3 regions of the Neobacillus niacini genome follow, and region 1 is predicted to be linked to each of the others. Evidence: riboswitches for the same ligand, from Rfam matches in the RefSeq annotation. Region 1 holds a riboswitch; each other region holds the start of a gene.
The links. Region 1 has a riboswitch for cyclic di-GMP ahead of fliM (flagellar motor switch protein FliM). Riboswitches for the same ligand answer to the same signal wherever they lie in the genome.
Positions count from the first base shown of each region.

Region 2: it holds a riboswitch for cyclic di-GMP, as region 1 does, so the genes downstream of both, ACN6MT_RS26630 (ATPase, T2SS/T4P/T4SS family) here and fliM (flagellar motor switch protein FliM) in region 1, are expected to answer to the same signal.
Region 3: it holds a riboswitch for cyclic di-GMP, as region 1 does, so the genes downstream of both, ACN6MT_RS28335 (anti-repressor SinI family protein) here and fliM (flagellar motor switch protein FliM) in region 1, are expected to answer to the same signal.

Region 1 covers NZ_CP183883.1:1,703,200-1,707,829, forward strand. The annotation lists gene ACN6MT_RS08025 (flagellar hook-length control protein FliK) at 1-1,038, shown strand; gene ACN6MT_RS08030 (flagellar hook capping FlgD N-terminal domain-containing protein) at 1,052-1,465, shown strand; gene ACN6MT_RS08035 (flagellar hook-basal body complex protein) at 1,482-2,306, shown strand; cyclic di-GMP riboswitch class I at 2,496-2,582, shown strand; gene fliM (flagellar motor switch protein FliM) at 2,697-3,635, shown strand; partial or broken gene fliN (flagellar motor switch protein FliN) at 3,757-4,002, shown strand; gene ACN6MT_RS08050 (hypothetical protein) at 4,025-4,384, shown strand; gene fliS (flagellar export chaperone FliS) at 4,399-4,630, shown strand, end outside.
Region 2 covers NZ_CP183883.1:5,418,127-5,422,756, forward strand. The annotation lists gene ACN6MT_RS26610 (aldehyde ferredoxin oxidoreductase family protein) at 1-1,781, shown strand, start outside; gene ACN6MT_RS26615 (hypothetical protein) at 1,838-2,110, opposite strand; gene ACN6MT_RS26620 (ubiquitin-like small modifier protein 1) at 2,112-2,384, opposite strand; gene ACN6MT_RS26625 (YisL family protein) at 2,501-2,860, opposite strand; gene ACN6MT_RS26630 (ATPase, T2SS/T4P/T4SS family) at 2,939-3,547, opposite strand; cyclic di-GMP riboswitch class I at 3,754-3,840, opposite strand; gene ACN6MT_RS26635 (spore germination protein) at 4,070-4,294, shown strand; gene ACN6MT_RS26640 (spore germination protein GerPB) at 4,312-4,554, shown strand; gene gerPC (spore germination protein GerPC) at 4,564-4,630, shown strand, end outside.
Region 3 covers NZ_CP183883.1:5,772,224-5,776,853, reverse strand. The annotation lists gene ACN6MT_RS28350 (DNA topoisomerase III) at 1-382, shown strand, start outside; gene hutH (histidine ammonia-lyase) at 1,000-2,517, shown strand; gene ACN6MT_RS28340 (hypothetical protein) at 2,543-2,707, opposite strand; cyclic di-GMP riboswitch class I at 3,318-3,405, shown strand; gene ACN6MT_RS28335 (anti-repressor SinI family protein) at 3,438-3,587, shown strand; gene ACN6MT_RS28330 (helix-turn-helix domain-containing protein) at 3,645-3,974, opposite strand; gene map (type I methionyl aminopeptidase) at 4,181-4,630, shown strand, end outside.

The DNA.
Region 1 (4,630 bases):
GTGATCCAGCTTTCAGGAATACAAATGAAAAGCATTAATCAAACCGGCAAAAAGGCAGCGAGTGAGGGAGAACAGGCTGCTGGTTTTGAGGCTTTGTTACAACTTATTGGTCAAGTCCAAGAACAGCAAAAGGAAGAAGATACGGTGCCTTTTGGATTTATTAACCCATTGGTACAATCTGCCTCTTTGCAGCAAAATGCATTAACGGATCCTATTCTCCATCAAGTGGGAGAAGGGATGGAAAAATGGTCGATAGAGGTGCAGGCACAAGTTGAGCCAAACATAGAGAATGGCAAACAAACATCAGAAAATCTCCTTTTCCAATCAAACATAAAAAAACTGGTGACAGTTGAAGGACAAACAGGTGAAGTACAACCGGAAGCTGCAACCATCTTTCAAGAGTCAGTAACAGGTGACTTAGTTAAAGAAACAGGGATAGTCACTAATGAGGATTTCCATCAAAAAGAATTACCTGATGTGAACCAAACAGGCAGGAATTCTACAGTGGATGCCTTGACCACGTTTCATTCAACACTGACGAACCAACCGGTCGTTTCCAATGAGAAGGCAGTCCCTGCACAAACTGTACAAGCTAACCAATTTGATCAAGAAATAACGAAGTTTTTACAATCTTCGATACATGTAACAGGATTGGAAGATGGAATCGAGGCTGCGTTTACCCTGGCGCCAAAGCATTTAGGTAAGGTCGATGTCAAGGTTACCATTCAGGAAGGGCAAGTAACGGCTGAATTCCTTACCTCCACTCCTTTAGGGAAGGATTTACTAGAAACACATGTTCAGACATTACGGTCTGCTTTAGAAACACAGGGGCTGCATGTCGCAAAAATCGATATCTCCCAACAGAACATAAACTCTAATTTCATGGGAGCATTCTCACAAAAGGGAGATTCAAATGCAAGACATGGACAGCAAGATTCACGTAAGCGTAACGATCAACAATTAATCCAAACCCAAGATGAATATCGAGATTATACGATTGAAACAGGATGGGTTTCTAAAATAAATACCACGGCTTAAGGGAGGAGCACCATTGACTTCAATCAATACGATCAATTCCTACTCAGCACAAAAAACCAGCACCCAGCCAAAGCAGGAAATGGGAAAAGAAGCATTTTTGAAAATATTAGTTACGCAGCTTCAAAACCAAGACCCAACGCAGCCGCAGAAAGACGGAGAATTCGTGGCACAAATGGCACAGTTAAGCGTATTAGAACAGCTCTCCAACCTGAATAACTCGCTTACAGCCTATTTGGAATCCAGCAATAATTTAAGTCAATATTCTTATGTACTCGGAAATAAAGTCACATGGACAAACCCAGAAACCAATGTACAAGAGAGCGGAACGGTTACCGGGATTAATTATAAAAATAACCAAGTTTACTATAAAATTGGCGATCAAGAAATAGTATCAAGTTCAATACATTCAATGGAAATGAATCAATAAGAGGAGGAACAAAAACATGCTTCGTTCATTAAATTCAGGGGTATCCGGACTAAAAGGTTTTCAAACAAAATTGGATGTCATTGGGAACAATATTGCGAACGTTAATACAGTAGGTTTTAAAAAAGGCCGTGTCGTATTTGAAGATATTTTCAGTCAGACGATTAAAGGGGCAACGGGTCCAACGCAAACTGCAGGAGCGAACCCAGCGCCACTCTCAGGCGGGACAAATCCGATTCAGGTGGGCTTAGGAACAAGAGTTGGCAGCATTGATACTCTTCACACACCTGGAAGTCCAACAACTACGAATATAGGCACAGACCTTTACCTTGATGGTGATGCATTTTTTGTAGTCGAAAATGCCTCACAGAAGCAGTTCTTAACAAGAGCTGGGAATTTCACATTAGACAGCAGTAATAATTTGGTCAATCAGAATGGTATGTTTGTAGTCGGCCAAGATGGCGGAAAAATTACCATCCCAGATCAATACATTACGTTTTCCATTGATGCGAATGGCAGCATTATTGGTGTTAACCCGGATGGAACAAGTGAAGATACCGGTTTGAAAATTGGAACTATAGCAGTTGACAATCCAAAGGGGTTATTGAAAGCCGGTGGTTCGTTGTATTCTTTAACACCAAATGCTGATTCAGCCTCGATTGCAACGCTGCTCACGGAAGGAAGTAATGCACAAGTTATCGCAGGCGCACTCGAAATGTCAAACGTTGATTTATCCGAAGAACTAACTGAAATGATTACCGCCCAGCGTGGATTCCAAGCGAATTCTAAAATAATTACAGTTTCCGATCAAATATTAGAAGAATTGGTAAATTTAAAACGATAATAGATAAAGAGAGAGAATATCATTCGGGATATTTCTCTCTTTTTTTACATATTTTTCAATTTATATAGTGTATTTTGTTAAATTTTCGTAAACATTCGATTATATCCGTCATTTTATGGGGGTATTCTACAAAATATAATTGAAAATTAATAGTTGTAATGTTATGCTTTTTTTGTAATAAATTTAAAAAATTGAAAAAGGCAAACCTGAGGAAACTCAGCGACGCAAAGCTATAGGGGCTAAATTGTAATAACAGTAAGCCAGCCAGTTGCCGAAATATAGATTGTCCTAATCTATTAGTTTATTTAGCTATGGACGAGACTATTCTTCGGAGTAGTCTCGTCTTTTTTTGTTGGTCTTTTTTTACAGTGGAAGGGATTGTGTGATCGAATGGACTATCGTGTGTCAAATTCCCCAATTGGAAGTAACCCTGCAAATTTGAAAGTATATGATTTTAAAAAGGCATTGCGGTTATCGATGGATCAGGTACGGGTACTGACGAGAATCCATGAAAACTTTGCTTACCAGCTTGCATCCTTTATTTCATCTGAGTTACGTTCGTTTGTCCAAGTAGAGGTTACGACAGTTGAGCAAATGCTGTATGAAGAGTTTATTAACCAGCTGCCGGACACTACGATATTAAGTGTGTTTGAATCAGGTGAACAAGGAATCCGAATGGCGATGGACTTAAATCCTGAAATGGCTTTTGTGATGATTGATCGACTTTTAGGCGGGAAAGGAACAGCAGAGGAATGGGGACGTTCTACCTTAACTCCGATTGAAACCAATGTTTTAAAGCGTCTATTAGAGGGAGTCGTTCAAATCCTGCAAAAAGCTTGGAGTGATATTATGGTGCTCCCGATCAAGTTTTTGAACATGGAAACCAATCCCCAGTTTTTGCAATTGGGTATCCCAACGGAAACAGTCATCGTCATCACATTCCAACTAACAGTTGGAAAAGTGGAAGAAACGATACATCTTTGTATTCCATACATATTGTTAGAGCCGTTTATTCCTAAGTTATCCTCCCATAATTGGTACGGACATGGAAAATGGGTAAAAAATAAGGAAGAAAGTGAATTTTTACAAGGACAGATTGAGCATTTAATGGTTCCGGTTATTACGGAATTAGGGCGGGCGACGATTACGATGGAAGAAATCCTTGGTTTAAACGTCGATGATGTCATTCAATTAAACCAATTGGTGGATGAGCCTCTGAAAGTAAATGTAAATGAAGAATTGAAGTTCTTAGCACATCCAGGAACGAAGAAGTCGAGAGTTGCCGTTAAAATTGAGCACTTGATAGAAGGGGAAGGCAAAAATGGTTGAAAAGGGGAAACTCACACAAGATGAAATGGAAGCACTTCTCGGCAGCAGCCAACAGAGTGCAGCCAATGAACACTTTCAGTTTACAGAGCTAGAGTCGGATGATTTTGGGCAAAACGCAAATGAAAAAATGAATTTGGACCTTCTGCTAGATATTCCCTTAGAAATCGTTGTGGAGTTGGGAAGAACAAAAAAAAGAATTAGCGAAGTTCTTGAATTAACCAGTGGGTCGATTGTCGAATTGGACAAGATGGCTGGAGAACCAGTTGATGTGTATGTGAATAACAAGTTGATTGCAAAAGGCGAAGTTGTGGTGATTGAAGAGCACTTCGGAGTTAGAATTAAGGAAATTTGCCAATCTCCTTTATGACAGTCATTAGGGTGAGGGGAAAATGATAGAGGAAAAAGAAACACAGTTGAGGCAATATTTTGAGCTCTCGAAGGCGATATTGAGTGCATTACAACTCGGGGAAGAGGAAAAGGTCCCCCTTTTAATCGAGCAGCGGGAAATCTGTATTTCTGCTATTAATAGGTTAGATAATCAAGCAGGAATGGTTCTTAGCAATGAACGCATTCAAGTACAGCTTAGAGAACTTACTACGCTAGAGAAAGAAATTCAAATCCAAATGCAAAAGACAATGAAAAAACTATCGAATCGTGTACGTCACGCACAAAATGAACAATATCTTAGAAGTCAATATGATGATCGGATCACCGTTTCAAAGGGTGTATTTTATGACAGTAAGAAGTAAGGGGGATCTGACAAATGATCAATCCAAATGAAGTCTACCAACGAAATCAAATCATGATGGCAAAACCAGAAGAGCTTACACTTATGCTTTATAATGGCGGCGTGAAGTTTCTGAATCAGGCAAAGCTGGCGATTGAGAAAAAAGATCCAGCGAAGGCACATTCTTTGATTATGAAAACCCAGGATATTATCACGGAACTCATGGTGACGTTAAACATGGAAATTGAAACATCCAACTCTCTTTTTT
Region 2 (4,630 bases), 2.3 Mb from region 1:
CAGGTACAATCAATTACAGACCTATTAACGAAGAGGATGCAAAAAAGTACATTGGCGGCCGTGGTCTCGGCGTAAAATATGTACTTGATAACGGCCCGGAAGTAGAGCCTTTATCTCCTGAGAACATTCTTTGTATCATGACTGGCCCTGTAACCGGCTCACGTTCTTCCATGAGTGGACGTCTTTGTGTTGTGACGAAGTCTCCGTTAACAGGTACCGTTACAGACTCTCATATGGGTGGATGGACCGCTGCACGCCTAAAATGGGCAGGTGTCGATAACATCATCCTTACGGGTAAAAGTGACAAACCAGTTTATCTTTATATTGAGGATGGAAAAGCGGAACTGCGTGACGCTTCTGACCTTTGGGGCAAAGGTACTAGAGAAACAGTTAAAACGATGCAAGCTAGATATGGAGAACAAGACCTTAGTGTCATGACGATCGGGCAAGCAGGTGAAAACACCGTTAAGTTTGCTTCCTTTATTAACGAACATGATCGCGCTGCTGGACGTGGCGGAACTGCCGCTGTTGCAGGCTATAAAAAATTGAAAGCGGTTGTAATTAAAGCTGCTCAAAAAGGAAATATGCCGCAGCCTAAGTTAGAAACTGAATATAAAGAGGCTAACAAAAAGGCGGTAAAGGCTATTCTTGACGGCGGATTAACAGCCCCAAATAAGGGTGGTCTTTCTGTTTATGGTACAAACGTATTAACCAACATTATCAATGAGGTTGGGGCGCTTCCAACAAAGAATTCACAGTTCACTCATTGGGATGAGGCAGAAAAACATAGTGGTGAATATGTAAACGAGCATTTACTCGTTAAAAATAATACTTGCCATGCATGTCCCGTAGGCTGCAAAATCGAAGTTGAAGTGAAAGATGGAAAGTATAAAACTAGAGTCGAAAGTATTGAGTTTGAATCTGCTTGGTCCTTAGGCTCAAACTGCTTATTAAGTGATGCTGAGGCTATTTCTTATCTGATTGACCGCTGTAATGAGTACGGTCTTGATACCATTGAACTTGGCCACTGCTTCTCTGTTACAATGGAGGCTTATGAAAAAGGATTGATTACAGAAGAGCTCATCTGGGGCGATGCCGATTCGATGATTGACTTAACGCAGAAAATTGCATTCCGTGAAGGCTTTGGCGGCATCCTTGCTGAGGGCCCTGCAAGAGCAACAGCTTCTTGGGGCGCACCAGAACTTTCGATGTCTGTAAAAGGTCAATCAATTCCTGCCTATGACCCTCGTGGTATTCAAGGAATTGGACTTGGTTATGCCACTAGTAACCGTGGAGCCTGCCATTTACGCGGCTATACCGTTGCCAGTGAGATTGCCGGGATTCCTGAGCCAACTGATCGCCTAAAACCAGAAGGAAAAGGTGAGCTATTAAAAATATTCCAAGATATGCTTGCTTTCTCTGATTCTATGAATATTTGCAAGTTTTCCTCATTCTCAGAAAATGCAGAGCATTATGCAGAGCAATACAGCACAATGACTGGAATACCGATGACAGCAGATGATGTGATGAAGGCTGGAGAAAGAATCTATAATCTTGAGCGCTATTATAATAACTTGGCTGGATTCAACAAAGAAGAAGATGATTATCTGCCAAAACGATTTACGGAAGAGCCTGCCTCTGGTAATAGTGCAGGAGAAGTGAGCCGTATGGATATCATGCTTAAAGAGTATTACCAAGTCCGGGGCTGGCAAGATGGAAAGGTCACCGAAGCTAAGCTTCGTGAGCTAGAAATCATCGACCCTGAAAATCAATTGGTTTAAGGAATAATCAAAAGGCTTCTGCATATTTTGCAGAAGCCTTTTGATTGGTTTAGAAATTATCCGCCGATTCTCCTTGTTTTGACCCGGTAATTTTTGATAAGCTCATTAAGCGTCATGTCATCTGAGGCACAAAATCGGATATGAACACTATTGACTTTAAATGTAGAAGTTATCGATAATTCCTCTTCCCTTACGATTTCACCATACCAGTGGTCAGATTTATATATGTAAGGAAATTGATTCGTAATTTGTTTGCCGCCTAACTCTTCAAAATATAATCCGAGGTGCTCTCGTTTGATTCCGCGAAACTCCAATTCCTGCTGCATCATATTAACCACCTGCAACTGGAGGAAAAAGTGCAAATTGATCGGTTTCTTTTACAATGGTCTTAAGACCATCCAAATGAATAATATTTCTTCCGTTAATGAATACATGAACAAATGGAAGAAGCTCTTTTTCAGGCGTAAAAATTTCATCCTTAAGATCAGGGAACATTTCTACCATCTTATTAAGTACATCAATGACCTGTTGCCCTTCCGGACTAACCTCTACCCCAACTCCGCCGCAAATTTGCCGGAGATTTGCAAACACTCTTACCAGCATAACAAACACTCCTCTCCCCTTACTTAAATAGTAAAACTATTTGCACTTCTTGTCATCTTTTTTTGAACTAAAAAAGAGCAGCCGGTAAACCGACAGCTCTTTCTAACAAACTAATCTTATACGTAAAAAATCGACATAGGCAGTTTATCAAATCCTAAATACAATACAAGTAAGAAGGCGATAACGAACTGTATCCACAAAACGGAAGTTTTTCTATTTTGTGCAACCTTGCTAAGGATCATTTCAAATAAACCAATAACCCAAATGCCTACTACGGCTTTTAATATATACAACAAATCAATATTAGACACCATGAATAGAAGTCCAACACCCGTTGCAATGATTAACAGATAAAGAACACGCAGAATCATTTGCACAATTTTAGCGCCCTTTTCTTTCCCGCCTTTTAGTAAAAATATAGCGACAATAAACAAAATTAGGGCTAGTACCCAAGCTGTTACGTGACCATGAATCATTTAATCTTCCTCCTATGTATCAATAGCTTATAGCAACACTATCATACCATAGGCATTGCCAAAATTCCTAAAGAAAAGCTAATAATAAGAACCTTCTAGTGGATTCACAGTAAAAATATCTCTAAGCACAATATTGTCATCCTTGATCCCTTGAACCTCTGCTATCTTAGTAATTTTTCTTTTTCCATCATTTAAGCGTGAAAGGTGGACTATGATATCAATAGTACCAGCGATTTGTTCCCTAATCGCATTGATAGCCAAATTCATCCCTTCAAGATAGGCAATGACTTCCAAACGGTCAATCATATTACGCGGGCTGCTGGAATGTCCTGTTGCAAGAAAACCATCAAGTCCTCTATTTTCTTTCCGAAGTATTTCACGTACATTTTTACCACGAACATCTCCAAGAATATTCCTTTCCTCTCTTGGAATGAAAGTAGAAAGGGCATTGGCAAGGGTTGTTTTACCTGCACCTGTTCCTCCGCTCACTACGATATTTAACCTAGCTCTCACACATGTACAGAGGAAGAGGGCCATTTCTTTTGACATGGTCCCGTTACAAATTAAATCCTGTAAGTCTAGAGGTTTCCAGGAATACTTTCTATTAGCCAGCCTAGCCGAATTGTATAATTTGTGATTAATGCCTTGTCCCTGATGATTTTGTTCGATTTGTTTTAATAGCCCCATAGATTCCACCCACCTTGTTTGTTTTTTGAAAACCAATTTACTCACAAAACTTAAAGAAAATATGAACGAACGGTTAGGCTGGGGGCGATAAACAGATAAAAACAACCCCGCCTTTACCGAAAGGGGGGTTAACAAATGAAGTACAACAATGTACATAGAAAGACCTATGTAAACAATGCTGTTATCTACGAAAAACACCCTGTTCTTTCGGTAACTGGCTGGCGTAGTGCAAATGCACCTTAGCCCCTTTAGCTTTGCGTCACTGATTTTCACCAGTTTTGCCTTTATCGAGAATCAGTGTTTTTACATTTCCGACTGATCTCTTAAATCTATCTTAAGTCCTTTTGCCTTCATCTCATATCCTACTATTTTATCATTTTTCACAAACAAATAGGTATTTGTACCTAATTCTATAATTTTCCCAACCAATTAAGGTTGGATTTACTTTATTTGGGCGATTGAATCACATTACACCAACCCATACATAAGATATTAGGAGAAAAAAGGTAAAGGGTGTTGTTTATGCCAGCGATTGTAGGAGTTGCACAAGTCATATCACTTGGCAGCAGTTCCGTTTTTCATATTGGAGATGTCTACAAAATTATGCCATTTTCATCTGCAAGAACTTTCTCCGGTGCTGGTTCATTTAATACGGGTGAAAGTTTAAATGTTCATAATAATAATTTAAGTAATACGAACACAAACGATTCAGATGGTATTGATCAAGGAATCTTCCTTAATGCTTAAGGAAAGGTTGGTTTTTTATGAATTTTTATATCCAGCAATCCATTCAAATAAACTTTATTAAAATTAGCAGTATAACAAATTCTTCTGTCCTGCAGATTGGCAGTGCTGGAATTATTAAACCTGCCTCATATTTGTATAACACAGGAGGTTTTACAACGCCCGCACCAACTGCAGGAGGTACTCAGACTACGACCGGGCAATCTGGCAGCCCCGCAGTGCCATTATCAGGTACAGGTTCGAGAGAAGAAGATTCAAAGTGAGGTGATGGTATGTACCAGGATTATTCACAACTTCTTCAATGGGTCCAGATGACTTTACAGGCACAGGAAAATAGAA
Region 3 (4,630 bases), 1.9 Mb from region 1:
GTATAAGCACGATAATATCTCTACAAAAAATTGTCCAGACTGTGGAAAACCTATGCTTGAGGTAAATGGGAAAAAGGGTAAAATGCTTGTTTGCCAAGACCGTGAGTGTGGACATCGCAAAAATGTTTCGCGCGTCACTAATGCGCGCTGCCCGCAATGCAAAAAGAAGCTGGAGCTTCGCGGCGAAGGGGAAGGACAAATTTTCGTTTGTAAATGCGGGCACAGAGAGAAACTAACTGCTTTTGAAGCACGCCGTAAAAAAGAATCTACTGGAAAAGTGGATAAACGTACGGTGCAAAAGTATTTGAAGAACCAAAACAAGGAAGAAGAGCCCATTAATACAGCTTTGGCGGATGCCTTAAAGAAGTTGAATCTGAAGTAAGGAAATTATCCTTTAGAATGAGGCTTTATATACTAATTTGTATATAAAGCCTATATTGTAAAGCGAACTGTTTTCGGGTGAATTCTTATCACTTATCGGTTGGAGATCAAGTTGAACACCTGAGTAATTAAACAGGCGGAGAAATTCCGCTTAATTCGAAATTAGTATAAAAAACGGCTCAATTAGACGGAGAAATTCCGTTTATTGGCTCGGAAAATTCGAAAATGAGGGATTTTACTTGGATTAAGCGGAAAGCCTCCGTTTATATACCCCGATACGGGCCCCATACTGCATTTAACCGGAAAATCTCCGGTTATTTTTATTAGTACCGGTGAACCGTTTTGTCTTCTTATTGTAAACAGCAGCAGCCTTTCCTATATTATCTCACTAAAGTGATATCGTGCTAAAATTCTGACAATTGTATTGACAATCAAGCTTTATATCACATACAATAATTATTAATCTAATAGAATTTTAGAATGGAATGATAATTATGAGGCACCACAAAACAAAATTATATCAAAATATGTTTATAAAAGAGGCTGGACTCCAAATCTAACTGAGATGGAATCCAGCCTCTTTCTTTATTCTAATAAAGTGGTAGAGGAGCGAGAAATATGATTATGCTAACAGGCCAAAGATTAACAATGGACCAAATGAAAGAAGTATTATATCGAAAAGAGAAGGTTTTGGCTTCGGAAAAAAGTATGGAACTTGTAAAAAGGAGCCGTGAAGCCGTAGAGAAGATCGTTTCCGAGCGCAAAGTAGTTTACGGTATTAATACTGGATTTGGAAAGTTTAGTGATGTATTAATCAATAAAGAGCACGTTAGAGATTTACAGCTTAATTTAATTCGCTCACATGCGTGTGGTGTTGGTGAACCTTTTCCGGAAATTGTTTCAAAAGCAATGGTCCTGTTACGTGCTAATGCGCTTTTAAAAGGGTATTCAGGGGTCCGGCCGATCGTCATTGAAAAATTATTAGAGTTGGTTAATAAAGAAATCATCCCAGTTATTCCTCAGCAGGGGTCACTGGGTGCGAGCGGTGATTTGGCTCCTCTCTCCCATTTAGCTTTAGTACTTATTGGAGAAGGGGAGGTCTTTTACAAAGGTAATCGATTGGAATCAATCCACGCGCTTCAAATGGAGGGCATTCTTCCCATAAATTTAGAGGCAAAAGAGGGTCTTGCATTAATTAATGGTACACAGGCAATGACCGCCATGGGAGTTGTTGGCTATCTTGAAGCGGAACAGCTGGCATTTGAAAGTGAACTCATTGCTGCTATGACAATGGAAGGGTTAAATGGAATCATGGATGCATTCGCAGAGGAAGTTCATATAGCAAGGGGTTATCAGCAGCAGATAGATACAGCAGCAAGAATCCGTGGTTACTTAAGTGATAGTTTATTAACCAGCGTTCAAGGAGAATACCGTGTTCAAGATGCTTATTCCTTACGGTGTATTCCACAAGTACACGGGGCATCCTGGCAGGCGCTTGATTATGTAAAAGAAAAATTGGAAATTGAAATGAATGCTGCTACAGACAATCCACTCATATTCGATGATGGGGAAAAGGTTATTTCTGGCGGGAATTTCCATGGGCAGCCAATCGCTTTTGCGATGGACTTTATGAAAATCGCAGTTGCCGAGCTTGCGAATATTTCCGAAAGACGGATTGAGAGATTAGTAAATCCACAGTTGAACGATTTGCCGCCTTTCTTAAGCCCTGAGCCTGGTTTGCAGTCTGGAGCGATGATTATGCAATACGCTGCGGCTTCGTTGGTATCAGAAAATAAAACACTAGCACACCCAGCAAGTGTCGATTCCATTCCATCTTCTGCAAATCAAGAAGACCATGTAAGTATGGGAACGATTGCCTCTAGACATGCCTATCAAATTATTCAAAATGCCCGAAGAGTGCTGGCGATTGAACTAATTTGTGCCATGCAGGCGGTTGAAATTCGCGGAATAGAAAAAATGGCCAGCCAGACCAAGAAGGTGTACGAGAAAGGAAGGGAACTGGTTCCTTCGATAAAGAAGGATCGGATTTATTCTAAAGATATCGAAATGGCTGCGGCAGGTCTAAAAGAATGGAACTTAAGGAAGCTCCTTCAAAAAGCGGATAATGTAAAATAAGTAAAAAAGGCGTGAAATTCACGCCTTATTCTACGTCTTTCGTTTCCACTCTATTCTTAAATGCTTCTTGAACTACAATAAACTCCTCATCCCCAATGGCATCCTTAGAATGTTTTTCAACTAAGTTATCTTTAGGCAAATTTCCAGGATGACCTTTCTTTTTATGGTTAAAATGTTCTCCACGTGCCAAATGAAACACTCCTTTCGTCTTCGAATGTATCATTCCCAAACGAAGGAAATTTATTAGTGAAGATAGAAGGAGAGAGGATTATTTATCTTCTACTTTTTCATCAGACTTTGCAGGCTTGCACATACGATCTAGAAGGTAACCAAAAAACACCATAAAGGCAATTGGAATAGCGTAATTCAACACATGAATGGTTGTCATTGATCTGGATCACCACCATTATTTGAATATTTATAATATTTAGTATATTTTAAAGGTAATAATAGAAGTTGTCAATTGTCACAAAATAGACAAATTTCACTGTATTTTCTTTTGTAGCATTTTAAATAAACTTCATATAGGTACAATAACCTAATTTCGACTGTAAGCACTTCTTTTTTTCAATAAACTTCCATCTGATTAGTTGAAGTTCGAACGTATGGAAAATTTTCAATTGATTTTTTGTAGAAAATTGAATTATTTTGTGTTAAAAAAAGGTTAGAAAAATTGAAATATCTGACAAAAAACAACAATATACTATAAAAGTACTATATATAATAAATAAAGTAATGAGGAATTAGGAATACTTGTCTATTTAATATACTGAATAATCAATGATTTATGTGTAATATGAAACAGAAAAGGGCAAACCTATTGAAAAATTGGGACGCAAAGCCGAGGATCTAAGGTATAACTTTTACTATGATGGCCGGGCTGCCTGGAATACGAATATGTATTTTGGGAGTGAGCGAGAGTGGCAATAGCTGATAGTATCAACAATGGAATGGACGCAGAATGGTTAGCTCTTATTTTAGAAGCAAAGGAGCTAGGAATATCAAAGGAGACAATTCTTAATTTCCTCCATCAGAACGAAGTCAGAGAGGGCGTACTTAAGAATCGCTGATTTACATAAAAAAAAACAAAGCATACTACAAAAAAACAAGTAGTATGCTTTGTTTTATTATTCGTTATTATTTTGACCAATTCGCCACTTATTGAATTCAATAAAATCACGGAATTGTTCCTTTGAAACACCTGATTCCATCGCTTCTTTTACAATGTTCATCCAATCACTATCTAATTCTTCTTTATTAATGTGTTCATTTATTAAATGATCAACAGGAACGTTTAATACAGAAGAAATTTTTTCAAGGAATTGAATAGATGGATTTCTTTGCAGGTTTCTTTCAAGAGAGCTTAAATAAGATTTAGCAACTCCAGCCTGCTCCGCAAGTTCTGATAATGACATCCTTTTTTCTAACCGTAGTTTTTTAACACGATCACCTATCATTGGGCTCACACACCTATTTTTATTATGGCTGTAATAATTTTATCAGAAAAGCTGAGAAAGTTCCATATTAAGAACATGTTATTAGTACAAAAATACCCCTCAATATCGAAAACTTTTTGAAAAAATGTTAGCTTAGCGATAATATTAAAGTGTGTTTCCAATTCTATAAGAATACATAAAAATAATATAAAAAGGTTGGGAAGATCATGATTGTTCTTAAATCACAGCGAGAAATTGAGGCAATGAAAAAAGCAGGGGAAATTCTAGCTTCATGCCATAAAGAAATTGCCAAACGAATAAAACCTGGTATTACAACATGGGAAATTGATGAATTTGTTGATGATTACCTTTTAAAGCATGATGCTACCCCACAGCAAAAGGGATATAAAGGCTATAAATATGCCACTTGTGCGAGCATTAACGACGAAGTATGTCATGGGTTTCCAAGAAAGGAACCATTAAAAGAAGGCGATATCGTGACCATAGATATGGTTGTCAATTATAACGGCGGGTTAGCCGACTCAGCATGGTCATATGCTGTAGGGAATGTCTCTAAGGAAACAGAGCATTTATTAAAGGTTACCAAAGAGGCACTTTATAAAGGAATTGAGCAGTCTGTTCCTGGAAATAGGATTGGGGATATTGGTCATGCTATT